One region of the Candidatus Thiodiazotropha endoloripes genome, then DNA from elsewhere that is predicted to be linked to it. Evidence: predicted binding sites of a transcription regulator. Region 1 holds the regulator's gene; each other region holds the start of a gene.

Evidence for each region. The regulator sigma-54, encoded in region 1, starts transcription at its own class of promoters, with help from an activator protein. The targets are predictions, from matches to a motif close to TGGCANGNTNCNTGCTT.
Region 2: a site for sigma-54 is predicted at 1,438-1,454, ahead of A3193_RS18680 (DUF2202 domain-containing protein). Genes of this name have one in related genera too.
Region 3: a site for sigma-54 is predicted at 1,597-1,613, ahead of nifB (nitrogenase cofactor biosynthesis protein NifB). Genes of this name have one in related genera too.
Region 4: a site for sigma-54 is predicted at 1,942-1,958, ahead of A3193_RS04400 (VPLPA-CTERM sorting domain-containing protein). Genes of this name have one in related genera too.

Annotation. Positions count from the first base shown of each region.
Region 1 is NZ_LVJW01000006.1:915,665-918,837, reverse strand. It holds gene lptA (lipopolysaccharide transport periplasmic protein LptA) at 1-257, shown strand, start outside; gene lptB (LPS export ABC transporter ATP-binding protein) at 254-979, shown strand; gene A3193_RS14780 (RNA polymerase factor sigma-54) at 1,186-2,670, shown strand; gene hpf (ribosome hibernation-promoting factor, HPF/YfiA family) at 2,824-3,144, shown strand.
Region 2 is NZ_LVJW01000007.1:57,930-61,102, forward strand. It holds gene A3193_RS18670 (ATP-binding protein) at 1-25, opposite strand, end outside; gene nfsA (oxygen-insensitive NADPH nitroreductase) at 354-1,094, shown strand; gene A3193_RS18680 (DUF2202 domain-containing protein) at 1,604-2,119, shown strand; gene ettA (energy-dependent translational throttle protein EttA) at 2,212-3,173, opposite strand, start outside.
Region 3 is NZ_LVJW01000003.1:1,762,864-1,766,036, forward strand. It holds gene A3193_RS20045 (4Fe-4S binding protein) at 1-22, opposite strand, end outside; gene nifB (nitrogenase cofactor biosynthesis protein NifB) at 33-1,541, opposite strand; gene nifA (nif-specific transcriptional activator NifA) at 1,732-3,173, opposite strand, start outside.
Region 4 is NZ_LVJW01000003.1:964,855-968,027, reverse strand. It holds gene A3193_RS04405 (GumC family protein) at 1-983, opposite strand, end outside; gene A3193_RS04400 (VPLPA-CTERM sorting domain-containing protein) at 1,289-1,795, opposite strand; gene A3193_RS04395 (undecaprenyl-phosphate glucose phosphotransferase) at 2,807-3,173, shown strand, end outside.

The DNA of each region.
Region 1 (3,173 bases):
CGACAAGATTCAGTCAATTGCCTGAGGTCGATGGCGTTGAGGTTCATGGTCAGGCGCAGCGTATTGAGATCCATCTGAATCGGAATGAGATGTTACTGATCGACGATGCCCTGCTCGAGCAGGGGGGGAACAGCTTCCGCAATGACCGCATCGTCTATAACCGGGCCAATGCACAGGTCAGAGCTGGCAGCAGTGTCCAGGGTAAACAGCGGGTGCAGGTGGTGATTGAGCCCCAAACCGGGAAAACTGAACCGTGAGTCAGTTGCAGGCTGTCGATCTGCAGAAGCAGTACTACAAGCGTAGAGTGGTGGATGGCGTCTCACTGAACCTCAACAGCGGGGAAGTGGTGGGGTTGCTGGGGCCCAACGGTGCCGGCAAGACCACCAGCTTCTATATGATTGTCGGCCTGGTGCAGGCGGATCAGGGGCGGATCTATCTGGATGGGGAGGAGCTGACTGATCAGGCGATGCACAAGCGGGCCCGTCTGGGTATCGGTTACCTGGCCCAGGAGCCCTCCATCTTCAGGCGATTGACGGTGGCGCAGAATATTCTGGCGATACTGGAACATCGCAAAGAGCTGGGTAGCCAGGCACGTAAGGCCCGATGTGACCAGTTGCTGACGGAGTTCGGTATCGAGCATCTGCGGGAGAGCATGGCGATGAGTCTCTCCGGTGGCGAGCGGCGCCGACTGGAGATTGCCCGGGCCCTCTCCATGGAGCCCGCCTTCATTTTGCTCGATGAGCCCTTTGCCGGGGTCGATCCGATTGCCGTGATCGATATCAAAAAGATCATCCAGCATCTGAAATCCTTAAAGATTGGGATCCTGATAACCGATCATAATGTCAGGGAGACACTCGATATATGCGACCGGGCCTACATCATCAACAGTGGTAAAGTGCTGGCGGAGGGAACCACCGAGGAGATCCTCGGCAACCAGGAGGTGCGCAGTGTCTACCTGGGTGAAAATTTTACGATGTGAGTCTATAACACTGTTTTTTAATGGATTAAACAGGCAGCGGCAGGCGCGCTGAAGGCGGTCTCAATCAGTATGGAATAAGTTGGAGTGTGGTGTGAACCCAGGAGAATCGACCCAGTGAAGAAGAATCTTTCCGTAGGCGGCTATTTTTAGCTAAAATGAGAATAAAGACATACAAATAACATACCAGGTTTAAAGATATCTCTGCTATGAAGCAGGCTCTACAGCTCCGACTCGGACAACATCTCACCATGACTCCTCAATTGCAGCAGGCAATCCGCCTGTTGCAGCTCTCTGCGCTCGACCTGAGCCAGGAGGTTCAGGAGGTGCTTGAGACCAACCCGATGCTTGAGGGCGAGGAGGAGTTCAGCACTCAGCTGCAGAAAGAGGGAGATGCCCAGGAGGCTGGTGAACAGACCCGGGAGAGCAAGGAAGTCGAGGGGTCGAATGACATCAATAACGAGCGGGAGATTCAGACCGACAGCAGCCAGCTGACCGAGGATCTGCCGGTGGACAGTGAATGGACCGATGTCTACGACAGTTACCTGCCGCCGGCCAGCAGCGGCGGAGATGCCGCAGACCATGACTATCTGGTACAGCGTAGCGGCGCTGTAACCCTGCATGACCATCTGGTCTGGCAGATGACCCTGACCCCTTTCACCGAACAGGATATCGTGATAGCCACCACCCTGATCGACAGTATCGATGAGGATGGTTACTTCAAAGGCGACCTGCAGGATATTCTGAGTTCGCTGAATGATGAGGAAGCGACCCTGGAGGATGTCGAGGCGGTACTGCATCGGATTCAGGCATTCGATCCACCGGGTGTCGGAGCCCAGGGCGCCCAGGACTGCCTGCTGATTCAGCTTCGTCAATTGGCGGAAGAGACCCCCTATCGGGATCAGGCGATAAAACTCTGCCGGGATCACTTCAATCTGCTCTCCGCCCAGGATCAGAATCAGATCATACGTCGCATGAAGGTGGATCAGCAGGAGCTCGCTGCCATCATGCAGCTGATCCGGACCCTGAATCCCCATCCGGGCACGGCAATCGCAAAAAGTGAGCCTGAATATGTGATTCCGGATGTCTTCGTCAGCAAGCGCAACAACCGCTGGGTTGTGGAGCTGAATGGGGAGGTTACCCCCAAGCTTCGGGTCAACAATGACTACGCCAGCCTGATCCGGCGGGCGGATCAGAGCGATGACAACACCTTTCTTAAGAACCATCTGCAGGAGGCGCGCTGGTTCATTAAAAGCCTGATGAGCCGTAATGAGACTATTCTGCGTGTTGCGAGTAAGATTGTTGAATATCAGCGGGGCTTTTTTGAGCATGGCGAGGAGGCTATGAAGCCGCTGGTATTGAGGGATATTGCCGAGGCACTGGAGATGCATGAATCGACCATTTCCCGGGTGACGACCCAGAAATATATGCATACCCCCCGGGGCACGCTGGAGTTCAAGTATTTCTTCTCCAGCCACGTCAACACCAGTGCCGGCGGGGAGTGCTCCTCCACCGCGATTCGAGCACTGATTAAAAAATTGATTGCCGCTGAAAACACAAGCAAACCGCTCAGCGACAACAAGATCGCCGCCATCCTATCGGAACAGGGCATCAAAGTGGCCCGCCGAACGGTGGCAAAGTATCGTGAATCGATGAGCATACCGCCGTCGAATGAGCGTAAACGACTGATGTAGGTGAATTGATCTACCGCTCAGGATGTCTATGAAAACAGGGGTTGTGGTTCCAGCCGAATCCGGCCTCATGGTCAGCCTGATCGATGGTTTCGGGAATCGATTCAGCGAGTCGGTCAGAGTGATGAGCCAACTCATCTAAGACAGGAGATAATTATGCAAATAAGCGTTACCGGTCATCATGTGGAAGTAACCGATGCCTTGAAAAGCTATGTAGATAATAAATTCGAACGTCTTGAGCGGCATTTTGATAATGTAATCAATGTGCATGTCATCTTGAGCGTTGAGAAGCTGAGGCAGAAGGCGGAAGCCACCATGCAAGTGAACGGTGCCAGCGTATTCGCTGATTCAGTGCAGGAAGATATGTATGCCGCCATTGATGGCTTGACTGACAAGTTGGACAGGCAGGTGATTAAACACAAAGAAAAGATGCAGAGTCATCGCGCCGGTAGCGGTGTGAAGTATGCAGTTGAGTAACTTTCGATAGATTGAACTGGCGAGGTCTC
Region 2 (3,173 bases), on a different contig from region 1:
TGGATTGTAATAGTCGAATCAACATGGCAACATCCGTTTGATTATTCGGTCAATTCTCAGCAATCGACCCGTTTTTTCACTGCACAACTACACATGGCAGCAGGATGTTGCGGAATGGGATCAGCCCCTGGGCACTAAATCTGAACTGCCTGTTCCATCTGTGAACCTGCTAGCGATATAGAGCGCTTATAAAAATATAGCGTTCGAATTGATTATTACTTGAGGATCTAACTTCTGTTTTAATCACATCTTCATCAGTCTATAAAGCTGATTGATTACCCTTGTGGCTGTTACTTATCTGATAATAAGTAACTTGCACATGTTTTCTGGATTCTTATGAGGGCCGACCTGCCATGGCACTGACAGCAACACAGCAATTACAGATCAATCACCGCTCAGTGAGGCGGTTTCTCGATAAGCCTATGGAACCAGGGCAGTTGGAAGCGTTGATCCGTTGTGGACAGAGTGCGGCGACATCCAGTTTTATCCAGGCCTATTCCGTCATTCGGGTGACAAGCCCAGAAGCGAGGCGGGCGATCGCCGTTGCGGCAGGTGGTCAGGTGTGGATTGAGAAGGCGACCGAGTTTCTGGTTTTTTGTGCTGACCTAAGACGCATCAATCAGGTGTGTGAAGCCGTAGGCAAGGGTGGATTGGAAGGATATAGCGAACATGGGCTGGCCGCTGTAATCGATGTGGCATTGATGGGCCAGAATGTGATTCTGGCTGCTGAATCCCAGGGCTTGGGTGGTGTCTTTATCGGCGGTATTCGTAATCAGCCTGAGGTGGTGGTGGAGCAGCTCGAACTACCCCACAGAGTCGTGCCACTGTTTGGGATGTGCCTGGGCTGGCCGGATGCGAATACCGAGGTGAAACCCAGAATGCCGGTTGAGTGCATTCTGCATCAGGATCGATATCAGGAGATGGATCCACACAGCGTGGCTGAATATGATGAGACGATGTCAAAATACTATGCCAGCCGCGGCTCCAATGTGAAACTGACCGATTGGTCGAATGCCACCGCGCAAGCCATGCAGGGAAAGAAGCGGGAACATATGCTTGATTTTCTGCGCTCAAGGGGCTTCTTCGTCTGTTAATGCTCCATATTAGTGCAGAGAATTGAAACGATTGTCTTACTGTTTGGGTGGCCTTTGTCAGCTCGGTTATTTACCCGATGACCGGGATTGGCGAACAGACATCTGCGAGAAGTGAATCGCCAGATCTGTGTCACCATTCATAATCCACTCACTTGATGCCGCTTGACAGCCAGTAGCGCTAACTTCAGGACAGCAACACTCTGTGTCACGGTTCACAGGCGCCATTGCATGTACTCTTCAAGCTGAGTGATATCACACAGAAAGCCAGTGATATCTCGGTTGTTTCACTGGTCGGCTCGATCGAATCAACCATAACCATTTGAATTTAAGTACAAAGGTCAAATGGCCTGATTTCTGCCATGTGCGGGTACCTGTTTAAATGGAGATTCTTTCAGATGGTTCGAAATATAAGTTTACTCGTTGTGTTGTCGGTTTTAACACTCTCCTAGGTCCAGGCCGGCTGGGGAAACGGTGGCGGTCAGGGGCAGATTGCGGAGAGCCTCACAACAGTGGAGGCTGAACATTTACAGTGGTTGAGAGAAGAGGAGAAAGTGTCACGGGATGTCTATGATCTGCTCTATCAGCATTGGGGGCTCTATGTGTTCAGTAATATTGCTGCGGCAGAGCAACGTCATATGGACTCTGTGCTGATGCAGTTGCAACGTTACGGTCTGGTCGATCCTGCTTTGCAAGCGGGTCTGTTCAGCAACCAGGAGTTGCAAGCGCTTTACGAAAGCCTGATCCTGCAGGGTACAACCTCAGAAATGGATGCGCTTCATACCGGCGCTTTGATTGAAGAGGTGGATATGCAGGATCTTCACGAGATGATCGCCTCCACAGACAACAGTGGATTGATCAGTCTCTATGAGAAACTGCTGTGTGGATCGAGAAATCATCTGCGGGCGTTTGTCAGTCAGATCGAGAGCCGGGGCATGGTTTATCAGGCACAGGTGATGGATCAGGAAGCGGTCGATCTGATTGTGGACAGCCCCATGGAGCGTCGCTGTGGACGTCGCTACAGATGATGTCAGGCATAGGGCCTATTGGATTAGTGTTAACAGGCCCTGGCACCTTGGATCAGCAAATGCGTCGCCCCCTGAAGAGGGGGCGATTCTGATCAACTCAAACGTTTGTATTTGATGCGGTGTGGCTGATCGGCTTCTGCGCCGAGGCGGCGTTTCCGGTCAGCCTCATAATCTGCGTAATTACCTTCAAACCATACCACTCCGGAGTCACCCTCAAAGGCCAGGATGTGGGTGGCGATTCGATCGAGAAACCAGCGGTCATGGCTGATAACCACGGCGCAGCCCGGAAATGAGAGCAACGCTTCCTCCAGTGCTCTCAAGGTCTCCACATCCAGGTCGTTGGTCGGCTCATCGAGTAACAACAGATTGCCACCACTTTTCAGCAGCTTCGCCAGATGAACCCGATTGCGTTCACCACCGGAGAGATCGCCAATGCGTTTCTGTTGGTCTGAACCTTTGAAGTTAAAGTGGCTGACATAAGCCCGCGAAGGCATCTGAAAGCGGTCGACCGTAATGATGTCCTGACTGTCAGAGATCTCTTCCCAGACGGTTTTGTCTCCGTTCAGTGTATCCCGACTCTGATCCACATAGGCGACCTGTACGGTCTCACCGATACGCATTTCACCCCCATCAGGCTTCTCCTGTCCGGTGATGATGCGAAACAGGGTGGTCTTGCCCGCGCCATTCGGGCCGATGATGCCCACAATACCGCCTTTGGGCAGATTGAAGGTGATGTCATCGTAGAGTACCCGGTCACCAAAGGCTTTCTTCAGCGATTCGGCTTCGATCACCAGGTCGCCCAGTCTTGGGCCGGGCGGTATGTAGAGCTCATTGGTCTCATTGCGCTTCTGGAACTCCTGGGACTGCAGCTCTTCAAAGCGTTGCAAGCGGGCTTTGCTTTTGGCGTGTCGGCCTTTCGGATTGGAGCGTACCCATTCCAGCTCCGCTTTCATGGATTTGATATGGGCGGCCTCCTCACGGGACTCCTGTTCCAGGCGCTGCTCTTTCTGTTCCAGCCAGGAGGAGTAGTTGCCCTCCCAGGGAATGCCGTAGC
Region 3 (3,173 bases), on a different contig from region 1:
TCTCTATGATTTCATAAGCCATGCTCTACTCCTCAGGCTCCAGCCTGTAGTTGATCTGCCTGTCTCTGTTGCTCAAGTTGGCCACTCTCCGCCATTTCCGCATAGACCTTGGCCACTGCATCTTCAATCGGTTCCATGGCATGCTCACCATTTGGTTGAATACCGGACTCTTCCAGTACCTCCCAAGGTTCGTAACCGATCTTTGAACAAAGCACGGCTTCACATCCTTCAAGCAGACGTATTGTCTTTTGCAGTGTTGTCTCTGCATCACCACAGGTATCACCACCTGAACAGTAGAGATCGACTTTGCGATGACCGATAAAACGAACATCGGTCATTGATGCCTCGTAGATCAGAAACTCTTTTGCATGGCCGAAGTGCTGATTGATTACACCACCTCCACTGGTGGCAACAGCCATCAATACCGGGCGTGTCTCTTTTTTCTGCTTGGTCAGGGCCGTGAGTGGGATAAATGTTTCGTTTGCACTACTCTTCTGCGCTTCCAGCTTGGCTTCGATTTCTGCCTGATAATCAGCACGTTTTTTCATTGCCTGCTCATAATCGACATCCATCACTTCAACTTTATCCATGGTGAATTCATCACCCCTGTCCTCACCAAGCATGCCCACAGCATCCGCGCGACACTGCCGGCAATGACGCATCATATTCATGTCACCGGCACATTTATCCTGCAGGTTTTGCAACTCATCATGGGTGGGTCCACGCTGCCCCATCACACCGTAGAATGTGCCATGTTCCGCTTCAGCAATCAGTGGCATCACATTGTGTAAAAACGCCCCTTTCTCCTTAACGACCTTGCTCACCTCTTCCAGGTGTTGATCATTTACACCGGGGATCATGACTGAATTGACCTTCACCAGTATGCCCCGGTCGGTCAACATCTTCAGCCCTTTCTGCTGTTGCTCAATGAGTATTTTTGCTCCCTTACGACCTTTGATTCGACGATTATTCCAGAAGATCCAGGGATAGATTTTTGCACCGACATCGGGATCAACGCAGTTGATGGTGATGGTTACATGATCGATGTTGTGTTTGCACAGTTCATCCACCTGATCCGGCAGTGACAGGCCGTTGGTAGAGACACAGAGTTTGATATCCGGTGCCTTTTCGGTCAGTTGACGAAAAGTATCGAAAGTCCGCTCTGGATTGGCCAAAGGGTCGCCAGGCCCGGCGATACCCAACACGGTCATTTGTGGGATATTGGCAGCGACCGCCATCACCTTTTTAACAGCCTGATCCGGCGTCAACAGTTCAGAGACCACACCGGGTCGTGATTCATTTGCACAATCGTATTTACGATTGCAGTAGTGGCACTGGATATTACAGGCCGGTGCGACCGCCACATGCATGCGAGCAAAATGGTGGTGTGCCTCTTCGGAATAACAGGGATGATTATGCACCTTGTCCCGAATATGGTCCGGTAGATGGGATAACTGATCGCTGCTACCACCACATCCGGATGCACTGCACCCACTTTCAGCTGTGTTATCTGCTGATTGACCTATCACTTTCAATTCCATCATCCGGCCTCCAAATAGCGACACAATGAGGTTGTTATTACGCTTGAAAGTGATAATGCAATCTGCGTGCCTAGTTTTTCCCCTAGCCTAATCCTTTGTATTTAATGATATTTTTTAACAATGTCAGACTATCTGTCGTCTTGCATACAGTGCTGCCTACAGTGTCTGTATGACATCCGACAGAGACCGATTACATCTGCCGAACTTTGATATTCAAGGTCTGAATCCGATAACCGATCTGTCTTGGAGTCATGCCAAGTAACCTTGCAGCCTTGGCCTGTACCCAGCCAGCCTGTTCCAGGGCAGCAATAACCCGTTCACGCTCATCCAGGTCCGGATCATCAATATCAATTTTACTGTTTCCGTTTACCTGAGAGTAACTCTGATCGAGTATCGGTTTCAGACCACTCAGGTTAATCGCATTTTCATCAATCGCCCCTTCACCGCTCATAACAGCAGCACGCTCCAGACAATTCTCCAGCTCACGTACATTGCCCGGCCAGTCATGATGCATCAACAGCCTGACTGCACCGTCATCGATGGATAATTCGCGTCCCTGGCTTTTGGCAATTTTTGATACCAGAAAACGGGACAAATCATTGATATCCTCTTTACGATCCCGCAAGGGTGGCATCTGAATCGGCATTACATTGAGACGATAGTAGAGGTCCTCTCTGAAACTACCCTCTTGTACTTCGGACTCAAGATCCTTGTTGGTGGCCGCCACGACACGGACATCCACCACCTGAGTCTTTACGCCACCTACCCGTTCAAACTCTCCCTCTTGCAGCACACGCAGTAACTTAGCCTGGAAGGTAGGAGTGATCTCACCGATTTCATCAAGAAAGATGGTACCGCCATGAGCCTGTTCAAACCGTCCTTTACGCTGATTGACGGCACCGGTGAAGGCGCCTTTTTCATGTCCGAACAGTTCCGTCTCTAACAGGGTATCCGGCAATGCTGCACAATTCAGCTTAATGAATGGGCCATTGCTTCTCGGAGAGTTGTAGTGAATTGCATTCGCCACCAGTTCCTTACCGGTACCGGACTCACCTCGAACCAGGACTGTGGTGTTCCATTTGGCCACCTGACGTACCTGATCAAAGATCATACGCATACTTGGCGTGTGTCCAACCAGGTTGGAGAAACCATGCTCTCCACGGACCTTACGCCGAAGTGAATCGCGCTCATCTTTTAGTGCCAGCTGCTCATCTTCCACCTTCTTTGCCAGGCGCACACTCTGACCGATCAGATTGCCAACCATTTGCAGGAAACGTTCATGCAATTTCAGCAAGCTGATACTGCCCAATGGTTGGGCGGCCAGTACACCCGCAGTCTCATCTCCAATCAGAATAGGAACACCAACAAATGGCAGCTCCGGGTCATAGACACCAAGTCTGTCCAGAAACCGATCTTCATCGGAGATACGCCTGACAACGAGCGGTTTACCACTCGACATGATCGCCCCGACCACACCTTCTCCCGGTTTATACCGTACTGTGTTGAAGGGTGCAGGATTCTCATGTAAAGCGGTGACCAGCAGTTCACCACTGCTATCCTCCTGCAGACAGATCATGCCATAACGCAGTTTGGCGGTATCACTCAGCCGACTAAGCACTTCAGTCAGTGTCT
Region 4 (3,173 bases), on a different contig from region 1:
GCGGGATTATCTGATTGAGCTTTCTTTTTCTTCTGTTCCGGCATAGCATTAAGTTCCCGCTCTAGCGTCTCAATTTCATCCTTCATGCTGATCAAGGTTGGGTGATCATTTGTATAGCGGGTGGCGAGCGCCAGGTATTCCGTCTGCAATGCTCGAAGGCGATCTTCAGTACCCATAATTCTGTTACCACTAGAATTATAGATATCAGTCGTTGGACTCATTTGCGACAGTTCTGACTGAAGGTATATTTTCCGCTCTTCCAGGCTCCGTATTCGCTGTATTGTCTCTGACAATTCCAACTCATTTCGCTCCATGAGTTGGATATTGAGTGACTGAAGCTCAGGAAGATTATCGACATGTTTCTTCTTGAAGTCTGCCAATGATACCTCTAATTCTGTAATCTCCTGGTTGAGTCTATCTGCTTCTGTACTCAAAAAGGTTGATGTTTCTAAAGCTGACTGTGTCCGCTGTCTGAGATTTTCATCTAGATAGAGCGATACGAGTTCATTGGTAACCTTTTGTGCAATTCGTGGATTCTTATTACTGAATGAGAGCTTAAATGCAATCGTCGCGATTGTGGGTCGGCCACTACGGGGGTCAATCACATCAGCACTGATCATTTCCAGTTCAATATCTTCACGCAACTCTTCAGATAGCAAAGTTAAACTCGTATCACCACGCTGATCCTTGTAGAGACCATAACTATCGATAATCTTTCCCAGATTTTCGGTAGTCATTACTCTCTGACTGATGACATGTATGCGCTCACCTGCGTATGAGGTGACGGTTGAGCGAACGAGCTCACTGGGAATTTCTTGCTGTTCAATTAAAATGGTAGCTTCAGCGCGATAGATTGATGGTAGGCCGACAGCTAGTCCTAAGCTCAAAAGCAGGATGAGTGTTGCCGGAATAATTAGCTGCTTTTTCCTTCGCTTGAGAATGGCCAGGTAATCAGCAAATCCGAGTAGCTCTTCTTCTTCCATTGTCCCTGTCATATCCTATTACCAAGCCGCACATTGTAGCATACAACTGCTGCTTTAAAAGCAATACATAAACCCTTATCAAGGGTGAGCTGGTATAGCTACATTTGAAAATGTGAAATGCGTGTTAAATATCTTACTAGATGTATCCGGGTTTCAAATTCACATAGCATTTTACAGTTAAATGACAGTTCATGTGATTGCATTCTACTAACATCAAAATAGACCTCATCTGTCTGTTAGCTGAATAGCTCCTAATGAAGTTAGCAAAAACTCCATCCATGGAGTAACTTTCATTTAGATTTAGCTTAAACCGTCCGTCTAGCACTAAAAGCCACAAATCCTAATAATGCTGTCCCAAACAGCCAAGCTGCTGCAGGAAGGGGAACAGCGCTGACAGTTACGTCATATGCAGCGCCAAAAATCCCGTCAGCACTACCAACAAACTGTAATGTGTAAACACCTACAGCCAGATCACTTAGTGGTATCACAGTATTGACAAGATCACTGGTAGAGAAAAGTACGTTCGAATTACTGTCATAAACTGCGAACGCCGAAACACTTAACAGATCTACTACAGACGTTAACTCATTATCAGCAATCGAAACATTGACAGAACCCGCATTTGTCAGCTCGAAGGTTCCAGTATCGGTGAAAGTACCAGAGTAATCGTACGTATCAGTATGTAAGTGGTTGAAAGTATGAGTCTGGCCGAGGGTTAGGTCTACATTATAATTGACAGCTGTTGCACTGCCCAAGCCAAATAGACTCACCAAGCCAAGAATTGCACTTGATATCCTTTTTAACAACTTCATGTCACTGCCTCTCAATAAAAAACGTCCTATTTACTGAGGCCATCCAGTTAACTCTTCCCTTAGGGGTTGAACACTGACTGATCCTCAGAGAGTGTTGTGATCACTGTTTTCCAAATACTTAAAAAGATAGTGATCGGCATTCCTATAGGCAAATTTTATGCCTTTAAATGGGCTGTGAGCATATCTTATTGTTTTAATTTGAATTATAGTTTTTTTAACCCTGACATCCGCTTTGATGTCTATAAATTTAATTTGTAAGTGTCAAATATTTCGACAGCGTTTAGTACTCTAACTCCTAATATGACGATCTAGAGTTATGTAAGTAATCTACTTTAGTTTAGAAATAGTTTGGTACGGCACGCTAAATTAAACGACGATTGAATATTGATAATTAGCAAAATATCAATATTTTAACTATCTATTTAAAAATGATGTTCGTACTACAAATAGCATGACGTACTAATTTGAGTACTTATCCCAATCAACTGAGTAACAGCTTGTTAACTCGTGGTGCGCGAAGCCCTCATTTGAACCAATTACGTACAATATTCAAATTTATCGTTGAATTCTCTGAGTAATGCAGTATGGATTATTTTCCGAGGGAGAAGAATCTGGTTTCAACACATCACTGCACTCATAATATAATCTGAGAGCAGCAAATACTCTGGATGCCAGATGTTTGGAATTACTGGTTTCCGGCATCTGTCGGGGTGACGGTCGGTATAGCTAGCTATAAACTCCATGGAACAAGATAGTTGCTTAATTTTCTGCCGCTATAGTGGCAGATGAGAGTTTCAACTACATAACCCACTCTTTAGTCCAAACTTGGTAGTTCTTAAATCAATCAGTATCGCTATAGAGAAATTTTATAACAAGTTTGTAAAATATTTGTAATAAGAGATGACCCTACCGCTTTAGTTCTCCAGATAAAAATTCTCTCTTGTAATTTTGATTCAATCTAGATCATAATTTCAGGCTGGAAACTCTACATGGACTCAGGAGGAAAGGGACTTGCTCGATGTCAAGCAAACAGAACGGTCTCTGTTACAACGCCGCAACACTCTGACGACATCACTTCAGGCCCTTTTCGATGGCCTCGCTGTTATAATCCTATTGCTCGCCCTGCTCTTCTTCTTCAATGGCGAACTGACCAACCACTACATCATCATGGCCCTGGCGCTGCTCGGTAGCATGTCGGTCATCTATGACCGGATGAATATCTATCGTCATCACGGCACCATGACCAAGAAAGCATTCAAACTGCTAAAGGCCTGGAGCAGTGCCTTTGCCTTTCTACTTCTGCTTGCCTTTGCCACCAAACATTCTGATACCTACTCCCGGACTGTCATCGGTCTACTATTTGTATTTGGCTACTTCA